DNA from 2 places in the Streptomyces sp. NPDC048507 genome. Region 1 is predicted to be linked to the other one. Evidence: riboswitches for the same ligand, from Rfam matches in the RefSeq annotation. Region 1 holds a riboswitch; the other holds the start of a gene.

Region 1 (5,682 bases):
ACCCCGTCCCCTGCTCGTTTCCATAGGAAAGGGGCAGGGGACTCAGACCCGGCGTGGAGGCTTCGCGCTGCAGACCATGACAGTGAGAAGCAGTACGCATCGCACACCGGGTACTCCGACTCACGGTGCCGTTCGGCCCCGCTCACGGTTGCAGGTCAGCGCCGGATTCCCACCGGCTTCCCCCAGTTGTGCGCGCATTCGGTTGTGGGCCCCGCCGTACGGGCCGGAGCAGAACGCATCGTACGGTCTGGTCGGCATGCGCCGGAAGCGGATCGCGCAAGCTGACCGGGCGACCCACCCGCTGCGTTCCGGCGGGCCGTGTGGCACGGGAAGCACTGCTACGTCCGGCCCAGGCGGCGCGCCTCCGCCTCGGTCACCGGGTCTCCGGCCGGCGCCCCGTGCAGCACGTGGGCGAGGACTTCGGCACCCCGGACCACGCGCGGGCCCGGCCGGTTGAAGTAGGCCGGGCCGTCCAGCACCCACACCTCGCCCGCCCGTACGGCGGGCAGTTCCTCCCACCCCGGGAGTGCGGTGAGCAGGCTGATTTCGGTCAGGGTCCGTGCGGGCGGGAAGCCGCACGGCAGCACCAGGAGGACGTCCGGGCGCGCGGCGCGCACCGCGTCCCACGTCATCGGCTCGGTGTGCTCCCCGGGCGCGGCCAGCAGCGGGTTCCCGCCTGCGTGCGTGATCTGCTCCGGTACCCAGTGGCCGGCCGGCCACAGCGGGTCGAGCCACTCGACGGCCACCACCCGCGGCCTCGGTCGGCCGGCCACGGCGCGCCGGACCCGGGCGAGCCGGCCGAGCAGCTCCGCGCGCCGTCGCTCGGCCGTTTCCCGGACTCCCAGCAGGGCGCCCACGGTGACGAGGCAGTCCAGCACGTCGTCCAGGGTCTTCGGTTCCAGGCTCAGGACGCGGGGTCCGGCGTCCGTGACGCGCACGGCCCGGGTGACGCTCTCGTAGGAGACGGCGCAGACCCGGCAGAGGTCCTGGGTGAGCAGGACGTCAGGTGCGAGCGCGGCCAGTGCCTCCGTGTCCAGGGTGTAGAGCGATGAGCCGCTGTGCGCCGCGCCACCGACCGCGGCGGAGATCTCCCGGCTGCTGAGTGCGTCCGCGTCGAATTCGGCGCGGGTGACGACGGGTACGGAGGCGACGACGGCCGGCGGCCAGTCGCATTCGTGAGTGCGTCCGACCAGGTCGGCGGCGAGTCCGAGGTCCGCCACGATGTCCGTGGCCGCCGGGAGCAGGGAGACGATGCGCATACGGCGACTCTAGGCCCGCCCGAGCGACGGGTCTGGACTTACTAGGACGTCCAACTATATGTTCGTGGCACAAGGTCCGCGGTGCAGGGAAGCCGGTGTGAAACCGGCACGGTCCCGCCACTGTGACCGGGGAGTGTGCTGCCATCCACACGCCACCGACGAGGGCTGTCGGGAAGGCGGGCGGCGCGCGGGGATCCGGGAGTCAGGATACCGGCCGCGGATTGTTCCGTGTTGTCCACGAGGATGGAGCAGACACGCATGGCACCGGTTTGTACCCACGACCCTGGTGATCCGGCGGAGCACGCGCACACCACTTCCGCGCGCTCGTAGTTCTCACGGTTTCCGCAGCGGCGCACCCCCACCCGGGTGCCGTCCGCCGGTTCGCCGTGCCATCCCCGGATCCAACCTGACGAGAGCAGGCACCCATGGTCCGTGAACTCACCCATTTCATCGGCGGAAAACACACCACCGGCACGTCCGGGCTCTTCGCCGACGTGTACGACCCCAACACCGGCGCGGTGCAGGCCCGGGTCCCCCTTGCGGGGCGCGCCGACACCGAAGCCGCCATCGCCAACGCCGAGGAGGCACAGGCCGATTGGGGGCAGTGGAACCCGCAGCGCCGGGCCCGCGTACTGCTGCGCTTCCTCCGGCTCGTCGAGGGTGAGCGGGAGGACCTGGCCCGCATGCTGTCCGCCGAGCACGGCAAGACCGTCGCCGACGCCCACGGCGACCTCCAACGCGGGCTGGAAGTCGTCGAGTTCGCCGCCGGGATCCCGCACCTGCTCAAGGGCGAGTTCACCGACAACGCCGGCACCGGCATCGACGTCCACTCGCTGCGCTCGCCGCTCGGCGTGGTCGCCGGGATCACCCCTTTCAACTTCCCCGCGATGATCCCGCTCTGGCAGGCCGCACCGGCCCTGGCCTGCGGAAACGCGTTCATCCTCAAGCCGTCCGAACGCGATCCCTCCGTACCGCTGCGCCTTGCGGAACTGTTCCTGGAGGCCGGGCTGCCGCCGGGCGTACTGAACGTCGTCAACGGCGGCAAGGAGTCCGTCGACACCCTCCTCGAAGACCCCCGCGTGCAGGCGCTCGGCTTCGTCGGCTCGACGCCGATCGCCGCGCACATCTACGCGACCGCCGCGGCCCACGGCAAGCGCGCCCAGTGCTTCGGCGGTGCCAAGAACCACATGATCGTGATGCCCGACGCCGACATCGACCAGGCCGTCGAGGCGCTCATCGGCGCTGGCTACGGCTCGGCGGGCGAGCGCTGCATGGCCATCGCCGTCGCCGTACCCGTGGGCGAGGAGACGGGCGACCGGCTGGTCGCCGCGCTCAAGGAGCGCATCGGCACGCTGAGGATCGGCCGCTGCGACGACCCCGAGGCCGACTTCGGCCCCCTGGTCAGCCAGGACGCCCTCGACCGGGTCCGCCGCTACGTCGACATCGGCGCGAGCGAGGGAGCCGAACTCGTCGTCGACGGACGCGGCTTCACCCTGGAGGGCCACGAGAACGGCTTCTTCGCCGGCGCCACCCTCTTCGACCGCGTCTCCCCGCAGATGCGGATCTACCGCGAGGAGATCTTCGGCCCCGTCCTGTCGGTGGTCCGCGCCGCGGACTTCGAGGAGGCGCTGCGCCTGCCCACCGAGCACCCGTACGGCAACGGCGTGGCCATCTTCACCCGCGACGGAGACACGGCCCGCGAGTTCACCCGCCGGGTGGGCGCCGGCATGGTCGGCGTCAACGTGCCCATCCCGGTGCCCGTCGCCTACCACACCTTCGGCGGCTGGAAGCGTTCCGGCTTCGGCGACCTGGGCCAGCACGGCCCGGACTCGATCCGCTTCTACACCCGCACCAAGACCGTCACCTCGCGCTGGCCCTCCGGGGTCAAGGAGGGCGCGAGCTTCACCATCCCGACGATGGGGTGAGCGCCGTGACCACCACCCTCACCGCGGACCAGCTCGCCCTCGCCGAGGTCACCCTCGACTTCGCCCAGGAGCAGCTCGCCCCCCATGCCCTGGCCTGGGACCAGGACAAGCACTTCCCCGTCGACGTCATCCGCCGGGCGGCCGCACTCGGTCTCGCCGGCGTGTACGTCCGGGAGGAACACGGCGGTTCCGGCCTCTCCCGCAGCGACGGCGTGCTCGTCTTCGAGACCCTCGCCACCGGCTGCCCGTCCATCGCCGGCTACCTCTCCATCCACAACATGGTCGCCTGGATGATCGACCGGTACGGGGACGAGGGCCAGCGCGCCCGCTGGCTGCCCGGCCTCTGCTCGGCGGCGACCCTGGGCAGTTACTGCCTGACCGAACCGGGCGCGGGCTCGGACGCCGCCGCGCTGCGCACCCGCGCCGAACGCCAGGGCGACCACTACGTGCTCTCCGGGGTCAAGCAGTTCATCTCCGGTGCCGGCGCCTCGGACGTGTACGTGGTCATGGCCCGGACCGGCGATCCGGGCCCGGGCGGGGTCTCGGCCTTCGTCGTCCGGCGCGAGGACCCGGGAGTCTCCTTCGGGCCCAACGAGCGGAAGATGGGCTGGAACGCCCAGCCCACCCGCCAGGTGGTCCTCGACGGGGTCCGCGTCCCCGCCGACCGGCGGCTCGGCGCGGAAGGCGACGGCTTCCGCATCGCCATGAACGGCCTCAACGGCGGCCGGCTCGGCATCGCCGCCTGCTCGCTCGGCGGAGCGCGGAGCGCCCTCGACCGCAGCCTGTCGTACCTCGCCACGCGCGAGGCCTTCGGCACCCGGCTGCTGGACGCCCAGGCCCTCCAGTTCCGGCTCGCCGACATGGCCACCGAGCTGGCCGCCGCGCGCGCACTGGTGCGGCAGGCGGCGGAAGCCCTGGACACGGGCGATCCGCTGGCCCCGCAGCTCTGCGCGATGGCCAAGCGCTTCGCCACCGACACCGGGTACGCGGTGGCCGACGCGGCCCTCCAGCTCCACGGAGGCTACGGCTACCTGAGCGAGTACGGCATCGAGAAGATCGTCCGGGACCTGCGGGTCCACCAGATCCTGGAAGGCACGAACGAGGTCATGCGCGTGATCGTCGCGCGCGGACTCACGGAGACCCTGCGATGAGCAACGAAACCCCCGAAGAGCGAGACCACGTCCTCCTGCGCACCGAGGGCCACGCCGCGTACATCACCCTCAACCGCCCCAGGGCGCTGAACGCCCTCAGCCACCCGATGGTGCTCCGTATCGAGCAGGCCCTGACGGCCTGGGCCGAGGATCCCGCCGTCGACGTGGTCGTCATCGACGGCGCCGGTGGCCGGGGCCTGTGCGCGGGCGGCGACATCCGCGCGATCCACGAGGACGCCCGCACCGGCGGCACCGCCTCGGCGGACTTCTGGCGGGACGAGTACCGGCTCAACGCGCTGATCGCCCGCTACCCCAAGCCGTACGTCGCCCTCATGGACGGCATCGTCATGGGCGGCGGAGTCGGCGTCTCCGCCCACGGCAGCGTCCGGGTCGTCACCGAACGCTCCGAGGTCGCCATGCCCGAGACCGGCATCGGCTTCGTCCCCGACGTCGGCGGTACGTACCTGCTCGCCCTGGCCCCGGGGGAACTCGGCACCCACCTGGCGCTCACCGGCGCCCCCGTCGGCGCCGCCGACGCGCTGCTGTGCGGGCTCGCCGACCACTTCGTACCGGCGTCGGCGCTGCCCGCCCTGGCCCGGGACCTGGCCGTGGACTCCGTACGCACCGCCCTGGAACGGCACGTGGCAGAGCCACCGGCCGGGAGCCTGGCTTCCGCCGGGGAGTGGATCGACCACTGCTACGCCGCCGACTCCGCCGAGGAGATCGTCGCGCGGCTGCTGGCGGCGGGGGTACCCACCGCGAAGGACGCCGCGGACACCCTGCTCGCCAAGTCCCCGACCGCCGTCAAGGTCACCCTGGCCGCGCTGCGCCGGGTCCGCCGGCTCGGACCGCTGGAGCGGGTGCTGGAACAGGAGTACCGCGTCTCCTGCGCGGCCCTGTCCTCTCCCGACCTGGTCGAGGGCATCCGCGCCCAGGTCATCGACAAGGACCGCGATCCGCACTGGTCCCCGGCCACGCTGGAGGACGTCACCGACGCGGACGTGGACCGGTTCTTCGCCCCGCGGGGCGCGAACGGGCTCCGGCTCGTCGCGCCCGCATCGTCACAGGAGGTCGTCTGGTGAGCAGTACCGTCGCATTCATCGGGCTCGGCCACATGGGCGGGCCGATGGCCGCCAGCCTCGTCAGGGCCGGCCACCGCGTCCTCGGCTTCGACCTCGTCCCCGACCTGCTCGCGGCCTCGGTCCGCGCCGGGGCCGAGGCGGCGGCCTCCGCGGCCGAGGCGGCCGCGGAAGCCGACGTGGTCGTCACCATGCTGCCCGCGGGCCGCCACGTCCTGGCCCTCTACGGCGAGCAGGGCCTGCTGGCCGCAGCCCGTCCCGGGACCCT
Region 2 (5,682 bases), on a different contig from region 1:
GGAGAAGACGTACTACTCGGTCGGCGGCGGGTTCGTCGTGGACGAGGACGCGGTCGGCGAGGACCGGATCAAGCTCGACGACACCGTGCTGAAGTACCCCTTCCGCTCGGGCGACGACATGCTGCGCCTCGCCAACGAGACGGGCCTGTCGATCTCCTCCCTGATGCTGGAGAACGAGAAGGCCTGGCGCACCGAGGAGGAGATCCGCGAGGGCCTCCTGGAGATCTGGCGGGTCATGCAGGCGTGCGTCTCGCGGGGCATGTCCCGCGAGGGCATCCTCCCCGGCGGGCTGCGCGTCAAGCGCCGCGCCGCCTCCACGGCGCGCCAGCTGCGCACCGAGGGCGACCCGATGATGCACCGCAGCGAGTGGACGACGATCTACGCGATGGCGGTCAACGAGGAGAACGCGGCGGGCGGCCGGGTCGTCACCGCGCCGACGAACGGCGCCGCGGGCGTCCTGCCGGCGGTCCTGCACTACTACATGAACTTCGTGCCGGGCGCGGACGAGGACGGCGTGGTCCGCTTCCTGCTCGCCGCGGGCGCGATCGGCATGCTCTTCAAGGAGAACGCCTCCATCTCCGGCGCCGAGGTCGGCTGCCAGGGCGAGGTCGGCTCGGCCTGCTCGATGGCGGCGGGCGCGCTCGCCGAGGTGCTGGGCGGTACCCCCGAGCAGGTGGAGAACGCCGCCGAGATCGGTATGGAGCACAACCTCGGCCTGACCTGCGACCCGGTCGGCGGCCTCGTACAGATCCCCTGCATCGAGCGCAACGGCATGGCCGCCGTGAAGGCCGTGACGGCCGCCAAGATGGCGATGCGCGGCGACGGCAGCCACAAGGTCTCCCTCGACAAGGTCATCAAGACCATGAAGGAGACCGGCGCCGACATGAAGGTCAAGTACAAGGAGACCGCCCGCGGCGGTCTCGCGGTCAACGTCATCGAGTGCTGACCCCGCCCCGGCCGCTTTCGTCCCGCGTCGGCGAAATTCCCTGCGGTTCGATGTTTGAACCGAGTTGATCACGCTTGCGGGGGAAGAAGGCGGTCTGGGCTGGTTTCTTGATGATCACGTACGCAAGTCTGGTCCCACGACGTCGCAATCCCCCTGGCGGTCGGCCAACCGCCTTGGAACCTTGCTGTTTTGCGTACTGGAGGACTTCACCATGGCAAGCATCCGCAGCATCCGTGTGATGGCGGCTGTCGCATCGCTCCCCCTCGCCCTCGCCTTCCTCGGAGGCGTGGCGCAGGCGGACAACGGGGCCGGCGCGGCGGGCACCGCCTCGAACGCGGCACTCGCCGAGATCCTCGGCAGCGGAGTCGGCGGCAGCAACCTCGGCAACTCCTCCACCGCGCAGCAGGTCGCGTCCGGCTTCGGGGCGTCCAACCAGAACAACGGCGCACAGTCCAACGGCTCCGGCTTCACCGCCATCGGGCAGTCGAACTCGCACGAGTCGCTGGTCTACAACCCGCTTCCGTAGCGGTCGCGCGGCCTGCCGCCGCAGGCCCTTCGAGCCCGCTCTCCCCCGGAGGGCGGGCTCGTCCGCGTCCCGGCTACGATCGGGCGCGCGGGTGCACCGCATCCGGCTCCAAGTGCGGCCCGCCCGTGGACCGTTGGGGGCGCGACCGGCCCGCCGCGGCCGCGGGGCGGGCGCCCGCGGGCCCCGGGAGGGGCCCGGAATCGGGCCGAGCGGCCCGTCCGGCTCGGGACCTTCGGCCCCGGGGAGTGCCGGACGCGTCGGCTAGCGTGCCCGAAGGGGGGCACGTGAGGGCCCACCGCGCGAAGAGAGGCAGAGCCACCATGGCCACCACCGAACACCGCGTCCTGCCGTTGCGGCTGGAGGCCGTACCGCTGTCCGTCCCCCTGACCGGCGCCTTCGTCTACCGCACGGACCGGCCGTACGAGCTGGCCGTCGACTTCCGCGGCGCCGGGGCGCACCTCGCCCGCTGGGTCTTCTCGCGGGAGCTGCTCCTGGACGGGCAGACCTGCGGCACCGGTGAGGGCGACATACAGGTGTGGCCGCTGCGCCGGGGCACCGAACCGCGCGTGTTCCTCGCCTTCAGCAACGGCGCGCAGAGCTGTGTGGTCTCCGCCCGCGCCAAGGACGTGCGGGAGCTGTGCCGGCGGATGACCGAGCTGGTCCCGCGCGGCCAGGAGCGGCGCCACTACGACCTGGACGCGGAGCTGAGCGCGCTGCTGGCGCACTGAGGGAACCGCCGGGCCCCCCACGATGTCCTTCCCGGTGACAGGCCAGTCCCCGTCTCACGAGAATCGGGGGGACGTCATGCGTCACCCGTACCGCACGCGCCGTCGCCGGACCGTGGCCCTGGCCACGGGCGCCCTGCTCGTCACCGGGCTCGCGCTCAGCGCGCCCGCCTCGGCCGCCGCCTCCGGCGCGGCCGCCGCACCGTCGGTCCGCACCCAGACGCCGCTCGTCGTCAACGCCCGCTGGGGCGGTCACTGCACGTACGACCGGATCGTCATCGACCTCCAGGGCGCCGCCCCGCCGGTCACCGTCACTCCCGTCTCCCAGCTGGTCTACGACGGGTCCGGCAAGCCCGTCCCGCTCGCCGGGAAGCACTTCCTGGAGATCCGCCTGCACCCCGCCGCCGGACACGACGACGCGGGGCAGAACGTCTACCAGGGCCCTCGGCTCCAGCAGATCCACCTCAGCAAGCTCAAGGGCCTCGCCCTCACGGGCGACTACGAGGGGTACGTGACCTTCGGCGCCGCCTTCGACACCCCGCCGGCCTTCACCACCAGCGTCCTGCACTCGCCCGAGCGCTACGTGGTGGACATCGCGCACCCGAACACCTGCTGAACGGGACGGCGGCCGCCGCGGAGCCCGCACGGCACGCGGCGGCCCCGTCCGGTTCTAGCGGTGCTCGGGGTTGGGGAAGTCGAAGCGGCAGCCCGCGTCCCACAGGGAGCGCTGGTTGCCGTGCGCGGGAAAGCCCCCGGCTCGCTTGAGGAGAGCGGCCAGGTGCATCAGGTTCCAGGACATGAAGGTGGTGTTGCGGTTGGTGAAGTCGTTCTCCGGACCGCCCGATCCCGGGTCCAGGTACGAGGGACCGGGCCCGGCCTCGCCGATCCAGCCCGCGTCGGACTGCGGCGGGATCGCGTAACCGAGGTGCTGGAGGCTGTAGAGGACGTTCATCGCGCAGTGCTTGACCCCGTCCTCGTTGCCGGTGATCAGCGCTCCGCCGACGCGTCCGTAGTAGGCGTACTGGCCCCGGTCGTTCAGCAGCGAGGAGCAGGCGTAGAGCCGCTCGATGACCTGCTTCATCACGGAGCTGTTGTCCCCGAGCCAGATCGGGCCGCAGAGCACGAGGATGTCGGCGTCCATGATCTGGCTGTAGAGGACCGGCCACTGGTCGCTCTCCCAGCCGTGTTCGGTCATGTCGGGCCAGACACCGGTGGCGATGTCGTGGTCGACGGCCCGGATCAGTGAGGTCCGGGCTCCGGCCGCCTCCATGACGGCGCGGCTCCTGGCGATCAGGCCCTCGGTGTTGCTGGTCTCGGGCGAGCGTTTGAGGGTGCAGTTGACGTAGACGGCGGAGAGGTCCGAGTAGTCGAAGGACCCGGCGGGCGCGGAGGAGTCGGCTGGCACGCCTCCCACCCTCGCCCCGGGACGGACGGGACGCCAGCCGGGTGCGCCCGTCCGGGCCGCGGCCCCCGGACGGGACCCTCCTCGCGGCCGGGTGCGGAACGGCGCGGGCGACCGGGACAACCGGTCCCCGGGAGCAGGGGTGGGCGGAACTCCCCCTTCGGGCGGGCCGGTTGGTGCGGACGGTGGCGCCGGCGCCACCGTGGGTGAGCATCAAGCGGAATCCGCCCTGCCGCCCGGCGGGCCCGGGGCGGGTTGTTACCGGTCCGTGCGGGCGACTAGGGTCAGCGGGCCTTGGTGTTCGGGAAACCGGTGCAAAACCGGTGCGGCCCTCGCCACTGTGATCGGGAAGTCCGGCTCCACTCCTGCGGGAAGCCACTGGGCCCGCGCGGGAATCCGCAGGGGCCCGGGAAGGCGGAGACAGGGCATCAACCCGTGAGCCAGGAGACCGGCCGGGGCACGTCGTCCATCCACGAGGTGCTGGAGAGGTCTCCCGACCATGCATATAGCCGAGGGGTTCCTGCCCCCCTTGCACGCGGCCGCCTGGGGCGCCGCGTCCGCCCCGTTCGTCGTCCACGGTGTCCGCGCCCTCACCCGCGAGGTGAAGGCCAACCCGGAGAGCACCCTGCTGCTCGGCGCGTCCGGCGCGTTCACCTTCGTCCTTTCCGCACTCAAGATCCCCTCGGTGACGGGCAGTTGCTCGCACCCGACGGGAACCGGGCTGGGGGCCATCCTGTTCCGGCCGCCGATCATGGCGGTGCTGGGCACGATCACCCTGCTCTTCCAGGCCCTGCTGCTCGCGCACGGCGGACTCACCACGCTCGGCGCCAACGTGTTCTCGATGGCCATCGCGGGCCCCTGGGCCGGCTACGCCGCCTACCGGCTGCTGCGCACCTCCGGGGCGCCGCTGATGGTGACCGTCTTCGCCGGGGCGTTCGTCGCCGACCTCGTCACCTACTGCGTGACCTCCGTCCAGCTGGCGCTGGCCTTCCCCGACCCGGCCGGCGGGTTCCTGGGCTCGCTGGAGAAGTTCGCGGGCATCTTCGCCCTGACCCAGATCCCGCTCGCGGTGAGCGAGGGACTGCTGACCGTCCTCGTGATGCGGCTGCTGATGCAGTCCAGCAGGTCCGACCTGGTCCGGCTCGGCGTGGCGAAGCTGACCGGCGGCACGCCGGCGAAGCGGGAGGCGGCGCTCTGATGGCGATGACCCGGAACGCGAAGATCAACACCCTGCTGCTGCTCGTGGTGGCGGCCCTCGCCGTGCTCCCGCTCGCGCTGGGACTCGGCGACGGCAAGGAAGAGCCGTTCGCGGGCGCGGACGCGCAGGCGGAGTCGGCCATCACGGAACTGAAGCCGGACTACGAGCCCTGGTTCTCCCCGCTGTACGAACCCCCCTCCGGGGAGGTCGAGTCGGCGCTGTTCGCCCTCCAGGCGGCGCTCGGCGCGGGCGTGCTCGCGTACTACTTCGGGGTCCGCAAGGGCCGCCGCCAGGGCCTGGCCCAGGCGGCGGCACCGGGCCCCGCGCAGGCCCCTTCGGCGGCCTGCGCGCCGGAGGCCTAGGCGGTGCTGCCGATCGACGTGGCGGCCCACGGCAGCCGCTGGCGGGGCCGGCACCCGCTGGAGAAGGCCCTCCTCGGACTCGGGCTGACGGTCACCGCCGTGTGCCTGCCGCCCTGGCCCGGCGGGCCGCTGGTCGCCGCCGCCACCCTCGCCGTGCTGCTGGGCCCGGCCGGGGTGGCGGGCCGCGAGCTGTGGCGGGCCTTCCGGGTGCCGCTGGGCTTCTGCGTGACCGGGGCGCTGCCGCTGCTGATCTCGCTGGGCGGCCCGGACGGCTTCGTCGCCCTCGCCCCGGACGGGCCCCGGCACGCGGCGGAGCTGCTGCTGCGCACCTCGGCGGCCTCCCTCGGCGTGCTGCTGTTCGCCTTCACCACCCCGGTCTCGGACGTGCTGCCCCGGCTGGTGCGGGCCGGGGTGCCCGCCCCGGTGGTGGACGTGGCCCTCGTCATGTACCGGATCGGCTTCCTGCTGCTGGACTCCATGGCGCAGGTCCGCCGGGCCCAGGCGGCCCGGCTCGGGCAGACGA

Evidence for each region. A riboswitch is a leader RNA that binds a small molecule or an ion and turns the genes downstream of it on or off. The one in region 1 is predicted to bind cobalamin.
Region 2: it holds a riboswitch for cobalamin, as region 1 does, so the genes downstream of both, ACGFXC_RS17185 (energy-coupling factor ABC transporter permease) here and ACGFXC_RS02495 (CoA-acylating methylmalonate-semialdehyde dehydrogenase) in region 1, are expected to answer to the same signal.

Annotation. Positions count from the first base shown of each region.
Region 1 is NZ_JBICWZ010000001.1:533,601-539,282, forward strand. It holds cobalamin riboswitch at 109-183, opposite strand; gene ACGFXC_RS02490 (cobalamin-binding protein) at 339-1,259, opposite strand; cobalamin riboswitch at 1,308-1,493, shown strand; gene ACGFXC_RS02495 (CoA-acylating methylmalonate-semialdehyde dehydrogenase) at 1,685-3,184, shown strand; gene ACGFXC_RS02500 (acyl-CoA dehydrogenase family protein) at 3,190-4,335, shown strand; gene ACGFXC_RS02505 (enoyl-CoA hydratase/isomerase family protein) at 4,332-5,417, shown strand; gene mmsB (3-hydroxyisobutyrate dehydrogenase) at 5,414-5,682, shown strand, end outside.
Region 2 is NZ_JBICWZ010000005.1:258,271-263,952, forward strand. It holds gene ACGFXC_RS17160 (L-serine ammonia-lyase) at 1-946, shown strand, start outside; gene ACGFXC_RS17165 (hypothetical protein) at 1,158-1,472, shown strand; gene ACGFXC_RS17170 (SsgA family sporulation/cell division regulator) at 1,793-2,200, shown strand; gene ACGFXC_RS17175 (hypothetical protein) at 2,277-2,813, shown strand; gene ACGFXC_RS17180 (flavodoxin family protein) at 2,868-3,602, opposite strand; cobalamin riboswitch at 3,878-4,071, shown strand; gene ACGFXC_RS17185 (energy-coupling factor ABC transporter permease) at 4,099-4,797, shown strand; gene ACGFXC_RS17190 (energy-coupling factor ABC transporter substrate-binding protein) at 4,803-5,159, shown strand; gene cbiQ (cobalt ECF transporter T component CbiQ) at 5,163-5,682, shown strand, end outside.